2 regions of the Aminobacter sp. MDW-2 genome follow, and region 1 is predicted to be linked to the other one. Evidence: riboswitches for the same ligand, from Rfam matches in the RefSeq annotation. Region 1 holds a riboswitch; the other holds the start of a gene.
The links. Region 1 has a riboswitch for thiamine pyrophosphate ahead of thiB (thiamine ABC transporter substrate binding subunit). Riboswitches for the same ligand answer to the same signal wherever they lie in the genome.
Positions count from the first base shown of each region.

Region 2: linked by a shared signal. The riboswitch ahead of thiC (phosphomethylpyrimidine synthase ThiC) and the one ahead of thiB (thiamine ABC transporter substrate binding subunit) in region 1 are both predicted to bind thiamine pyrophosphate.

Region 1 is NZ_CP060197.1:1,595,970-1,599,370, reverse strand. It holds gene H5P29_RS07760 (ABC-F family ATP-binding cassette domain-containing protein) at 1-903, opposite strand, end outside; gene H5P29_RS07755 (thiamine diphosphokinase) at 907-1,551, opposite strand; TPP riboswitch at 1,656-1,779, shown strand; gene thiB (thiamine ABC transporter substrate binding subunit) at 1,824-2,828, shown strand; gene thiP (thiamine/thiamine pyrophosphate ABC transporter permease) at 3,076-3,401, shown strand, end outside.
Region 2 is NZ_CP060197.1:1,881,264-1,884,664, forward strand. It holds gene thiC (phosphomethylpyrimidine synthase ThiC) at 1-1,129, opposite strand, end outside; TPP riboswitch at 1,239-1,355, opposite strand; gene H5P29_RS09230 (3-methyl-2-oxobutanoate dehydrogenase (2-methylpropanoyl-transferring) subunit alpha) at 1,544-2,779, shown strand; gene H5P29_RS09235 (alpha-ketoacid dehydrogenase subunit beta) at 2,783-3,401, shown strand, end outside.

The sequences.
Region 1 (3,401 bases):
GAAACCCTTGACGACTGAAAGCTCGCCAAAGCTCTTGTCGATGTTCTTGGCCTCGATGATAAGCTTGCCGGATTCTGCCGCCTCGCTCGCAACCATGGTTGCCACGCCCTCGGCACCGCGATGGCTGCGGAACGTCTGGCGCATCGTCTGCAGCTCGCCGAGACGGCGCATGTTGCGCTTGCGCCGCGCCGTCACGCCATAGCGCAGCCAATGCTCCTCGCGCACGATCTGACGGCCTAACTTGTGCTGCTCGCGCTCCTCTTCCTCCAGGATCTGGTCCCGCCATTCCTCGAAATGGGCAAAGCCGCGGTCGAGCCGGCGCGTCTGGCCGCGATCGAGCCAGACGGTGTTGCGGCTGACGCGCTCGAGGAAACGGCGGTCGTGCGAGATCAGGATCAGCGCCGAGGAGGTGCGGATCAGTTCCTCTTCCAGCCATTCGATGACCGAGAGGTCGAGATGGTTGGTCGGCTCGTCGAGCAGCAGGATGTCGGGCTCGGGCGCCATGACGCGGGCAAGTGCTGCGCGGCGCGCCTCGCCGCCCGACAGGTCGGCCGGAGGCTCCTCGCCGGTCAGGCCGAGATGGTCGAGCAGATAGGTGGCGCGATGCGGATCGTCAGCAGGTCCGAGCCCGGCTTCGACATAGGCGCGGACAGAGGCGAAGCCGTCCATGTCGGGCATCTGCGGCAAGTAGCGGATGGTTGCCGTCGGCTGGCGGAACACCACGCCGTCCTGCGGCTCGATCATGCCCGCCGCGATCTTGAGCAGCGTCGACTTGCCCGAGCCGTTGCGGCCGACAAGCGCGATCTTGTCGCCGGCAGCGGCCGTCAGTGCGGCGCCATCGAGCAGCGGCGTGCCGCCAAAGGTCAGACGGATGCCGTCGAGATTGAGAAGCGGAGGCGCCATGTTTCAGAAATCCGAGGCAGGAAAGGGATGAGCGAGGAGTAGGGCACGGCCGCTGCCGAGCGAAATCCGCAACGGACCCCGCACTTCATTGGAAAGGGTCAGCGACGAACCGAACGGCACGTCGACATTGTCGAGCGGCCACTTGGCGCCCTGTTCGGACAGCCCGGTCAGCTCGGAGAAGGCGAGCACCGAAAACAGCATGCCGTCTTCATAGTCGAAGCCTGCGCTGCCGGGCAGGAGCGGCAAAGCCTCCTGGCGCCCGCTGCTCAGCAGCACCTCGATGCCGGCTTCGGCAAGCCTGAGCGCAAGGGCGAAATGAAGGAAGGCGTGGTCGGCGCGGGCGCCGCCGAAGGCGCCGACAAGCACCAGCGAGGTCGCGCCGAGCCGAAGCGCGGCATCGATGGCCAGTTCACCGTCGGTCCTGTCCTTTTCGGCCGGAAAGGTCGCCCGCGGCAGGTCGGCAAAACGCGGGTCGAGATCTACCGGCACGGAATCGAAGTCGCCGAGCCACAGTTCCGGCATCAGCCCGAGCGTGGCGGCATGGCGGATACCGGCATCTGCCGCAATCACCCTGCTGCCCGCCACCTGGCGGTCGAGGCGCGGGGTGCGGAAAAGCTCGCCGCCGAGAAGTATGGTGAACCGGGTCATGGCATGCGCATTACCAGCCCGGCAGCCGAAACGGAAGGCCGCGACGCGGTCGGTGGCCGGCAAACTACCGCTTGCGTGGCCTGATGCGCGAGCCTATTTGTTGAACCGCTCTAACGGGGTGCCGGTCGCGCAATTGCGTGCCGGCTGAGAGGCATAGGGAACCGTCCCGGCCAACCCGCTGAACCTGATCCGGTTTGTACCGGCGGAGGGATTAGATGCTTCGGACGCCCGGCGCTTCAAATTCCCTTTCAACACCTATGAAGGAGGCGCCGATGCGCTCGTTGATCCTGTCCATGACTTCCGCCCTGGCGCTGGCCACGGTTGCTTTCCCTGCCGCTGCCGAAGGCAAGCTTACCGTCTACACCTATGAAAGCTTCACCTCCGAGTGGGGCCCCGGCCCGCAGGTCAAGAAGGCCTTCGAAGCCGACTGCGCCTGCACTGTCGACTTCGTCTCGGTCGCCGATGGCGTAGCACTGCTCAACCGCGTCAAGCTCGAAGGTGCATCGACCAAGGCCGACATCGTGCTTGGCCTCGACACCAACCTGACAGCCGAAGCCAAGGCCACCGGCCTGTTTGCGCCGCATGGTGCCGCCGGCGCCGACGTCAAGGTTCCGGGTGACTGGAAGGACGACACCTTCGTTCCCTACGACTACGGCTACTTCGCCGTCGTCTATGACACCGAGACGCTGAAGAACCCGCCGAAAAGCCTGAAGGAACTTGTCGAGGGCAATCCGGAAGAAAAGATCGCGATCCAGGATCCGCGCACCTCGACGCCGGGCCTCGGCCTGCTGCTCTGGGTCAAGTCGGTCTATGGCGACAAGGCGCCGGAAGCCTGGGCCAAGCTCAAGGGCCGCGTGCTGACCGTCACCCCGGGCTGGAGCGAGGCCTATGGCCTGTTCACCAAGGGCGAGGCGCCGATGGTGCTGTCCTACACCACCTCGCCAGCCTACCACATGGTCGCCGAGAACACCGAGCGTTACCAGGCGGCGTCCTTCGAGGAAGGCCACTACCTGCAGATCGAGGTCGCCGGCATCACCACGACCGGCGCCAAGAACCCGCTGGCCGAAAAGTTCATGGCCTTCATGACCAGCCCAGGCTTCCAGGACGCCGTACCCGAAACCAACTGGATGCTGCCCGCCGGCAAGACCGACAAGCCGCTCAACCCTGCCTTCGACAAGCTGGTGAAGCCGACCAAGACGCTGATCTTCAGCGCCGACGAGGTGGCTGCCAACCGCAAGGCCTGGGTCGACGAGTGGCTCGGCGTGATGAGCAAGTAAGGCTCTGTCGACCTGCCATGGTTGCGCTTGAACATCCCCTTCTGGCCTGCCGGCCATCTCCCCCGCAAGGGGGGAGATTGGTAGTGGAATGGCTCTCGCCAACCCCAGAGGTTGCCGGTGGTGCGTGGGCATCCAAGCCGCTGATCTCCCCCCTTGCGGGGGAGATGGCCGGCAGGCCAGAGGGGGGTGGGACAGAGCGCGACCCATCGCGGCTGCCGCACCTGCGCCTAGCCAATCGCGGCCCTGCATGTCGGTGAGCCGTACAGACCCCCGCATCGCCGCCGGCATCATCGCGCTGGCGGCCATCGGCATCCTGATCGGCGGCGCATTTGCCGGTCTTGGCATCGAGGCCGCACGCAATCCACAAGGTGCTGCCGACGCCTTCGATTCCTATCTCTTCCGCATTGCCCGTTTCACCCTGTGGCAGGCGCTGCTGTCGACCTTGCTGTCGGTTGTGCCGGCGATCTTCGTTGCCCGAGCGCTCGCACGGCATCCCGCCTTTCCCGGCCGCGCGCTGATCCTGCGCCTGTTTGCCGTTCCCCTCGCCTTGCCGGCGATCGTCGCAGCCCTTGG
Region 2 (3,401 bases), 290 kb from region 1:
CGTCTGCAATCGAACCTGGGCGCAGGCCGTCGCCGAGCGAAAAGGCGACGTCATAGGTTCGGCAGATGTCGCAGATCTCCTCGAAATGCTCGTAGAGGAAGCTCTCCTTGTGGTGATGCAGGCACCATTTGGCCATGATCGAGCCGCCGCGCGAGACGATGCCGGTGACGCGGTCAACTGTCAGGTGGATGTAGGCGAGCCGCACGCCGGCATGGATGGTGAAATAGTCGACGCCCTGCTCGGCCTGCTCGATGAGCGTGTCGCGGAACACCTCCCAGGTCAGGTCCTCGGCGATGCCTCCGACCTTCTCCAGCGCCTGGTAGAGCGGCACCGTGCCGATCGGCACCGGCGCGTTGCGGATGATCCAGTCACGGATGTTGTGGATGTTGCGACCGGTCGACAAGTCCATCACCGTGTCGCCGCCCCAGCGCGTCGCCCACACCATCTTCTCGACCTCCTCGGCCATCGACGAGGTGACGGCGGAATTGCCGATATTGGCGTTGATCTTGACCAGGAAATTGCGGCCGATGATCATCGGCTCGCTCTCGGGGTGGTTGATGTTGGAGGGGATGATGGCGCGGCCGCGAGCGACCTCGTCGCGGACGAATTCCGGGGTGACGAAATCGGGAATGACGGCGCCGAAGCTCTCGCCGTCGCGTTGAAGCTTGGCCCGGATCTGCTCGCGGCCGAGGTTCTCGCGGATGGCGACGAATTCCATTTCGGGCGTGACGATGCCGGCGCGGGCATAAGCAAGCTGGGTGACGGCGCGGCCGCCGGTGGCACGCAGCGGGGCGTTGCGAACCGGGAATTCCGGCGTCAGCCTTTCGCCGGAGACGAAGCCATTGTCCTCAGCCTTGACCGCGCGGCCTGCATAACGCTCGACGTCGCCGCGGGCGATGATCCAGTCTTCGCGCAGCCGCGGCAGGCCGCGCTCGATGTCTGTTGTCACCGACGTGTCGGTGTAGGGGCCTGACGAATCATAGACGGTGACCGGCGGCTCGCCGGCGCTCGGATGAAGCGAGATCTCGCGCATCGGCACACGGATGTCGGGATGTAGCTTGCCTGGCTTGTAGACCTTCCGCGACGCGGGAAGTTCGCCAACGGTGACTGATGGGGTGTGGGCATTCATGAGTGAGCCTCCTGGTTGGAGACCCAGTCCATGCGATGAGAAGGAGGAGAGGTTTTGCCTGGGGACTTCGGGCAAGAATGAGCCCGAATGCCTGAGCCGGATATCCGGCCTGCTGCGCCTCGCACCGTCCCTACGCCAGTATGAACTGGATCAGGTTCAACGGGTCACTGCGCTGCGCGAGCCAGCAGAATCTCAGCCCCTTGTCGGGACCCCCCTGGTGAACCCTAAGCATGGAGGCGGAACCGGCGTCGTGTCAACGGCCTTTCGCCGAGGCCGAGAGAATGCCAAAGTCGGGAGCATCGAGACCCATTGCGGTTTCGAAGACGATCGGATAATAGGTCAGCGTTACTGACATAAATTGTCTGCCGCGCAGGGAGGACCAATTGGCCTGCGCACGCGACAGGAGGAGCATCCGTGACGGACAATCCCGCGCCGCTGAAGTTCCATGTGCCCGAGCCGGAAGTGCGCCCGGGCGGCACCCCCGACTTCTCCAATGTGCCGATCCCCAAGGCGGGTTCGGTCGACAGGCCGCCGGTCGACGTCGATCCCAGGACGATCCGCGACCTGGCTTATTCGATCATCCGCGTGCTCAATCGCGAAGGCGATGCCGTAGGTCCATGGGCCGGTACGCTGACCGACGAGGAGCAGATCGAAGGGCTGCGCCACATGATGACGCTGCGCTCCTTCGACGCGCGCATGCAGATGGCGCAGCGCCAGGGCAAGACCTCTTTCTACATGCAGCATATGGGCGAGGAGGCGGTTAGCTGCGCCTTCCGCAAGGCGCTCGTTCAGGGCGACATGAACTTCCCGACCTATCGCCAGGCCGGCCTGCTGATCGCCGGCGGCTATCCGATGGTCGACATGATGAACCAGATCTATTCCAACGAGATGGATCCGCTGAAGGGCCGCCAGCTGCCGATCATGTATTCGGCCAAGGATCACGGTTTCTTCTCGATTTCCGGCAACCTGACCACCCAGTATATCCAGGCGGTTGGCTGGGCGATGGCATCCGCCATCAAGGGGGACACCAAGATCGCTGTCGGCTGGGTCGGTGACGGCGCCACCGCCGAGAGCGACTTCCACGCCGCACTTGTCTTCGCCTCGACCTACAAGGCGCCCGTCGTCCTCAACATCGTCAACAACCAGTGGGCGATCTCGACCTTCCAGGGCATCGCCCGCGGCGGCTCCGGCACGTTTGCGGCGCGTGGGCTTGGGTTTGGCATCGCGGCCTTGCGTGTCGACGGCAACGACTATCTCGCTGTCCATGCGGTGGCGAAATGGGCGACGGAGCGGGCCAGGCTCAATCTCGGGCCGACGCTGGTCGAATATGTCACCTACCGTGTCGGCGCACATTCCACGTCAGATGATCCATCCGCTTACCGGCCCAAGACAGAGTCCGATGCCTGGCCGCTGGGTGACCCGGTGATCCGGCTGAAGAACCACCTGATCAAGCGTGGCCTATGGTCGGACGAGCGCCACAAGCAGACCGAGGCGGAAATCCTCGAGGCGGTGATCACGGCGCAGAAGGAAGCCGAGAGCCACGGCACGCTGCATGCCGGCGGCAAGCCGTCGACGCGTGACATGTTCGAGGGCGTCTATGCCGAGATGCCGCCGCATCTCCGTCGCCAGCGCCAGAAGGCGGGAGTGTAGCCGATGCCGCGCATGACAATGATCGAGGCCATCCGCAGCGCCATGGATGTCGCCATGGGCCGCGATGACAACGTCGTCGTTTTCGGCGAGGACGTCGGCTATTTCGGTGGCGTCTTCCGCTGCACCCAGGGTCTTCAGCAGAAATACGGTCGGGAGCGCTGTTTCGACGCGCCGATCAGCGAACTTGGCATCGTCGGCGCCGCCGTCGGCATGGCTGCCTATGGCCTCAAGCCATGTATCGAAATCCAGTTCGCCGACTACGTCTATCCAGCATATGACCAGATCGTTTCGGAAGCGGCACGGTTGCGATACCGCTCCAATGGCGAGTTCACCTGTCCGATCGTCATCCGCATGCCCACTGGCGGCGGCATCTTCGGCGGCCAGACCCACAGCCAGAGCCCTGAAGCGCTGTTCACCCATGTTTCCGGCCTCAAGGTGGTCGTGCCGTCCAATCCGCTCGACGCCAAGGGCCTGCTGATCGCCTCGATCGAAGACCCGGATCCGGTGATCTTTCTGGAGCCGAAACGATTGTACAACGGCCCCTTCGATGGCCATCACGACCGTCCCGTCACGGCATGGTCGAAGCATGAGTTGGGCGAGGTGCCTGATGGACACTACACCA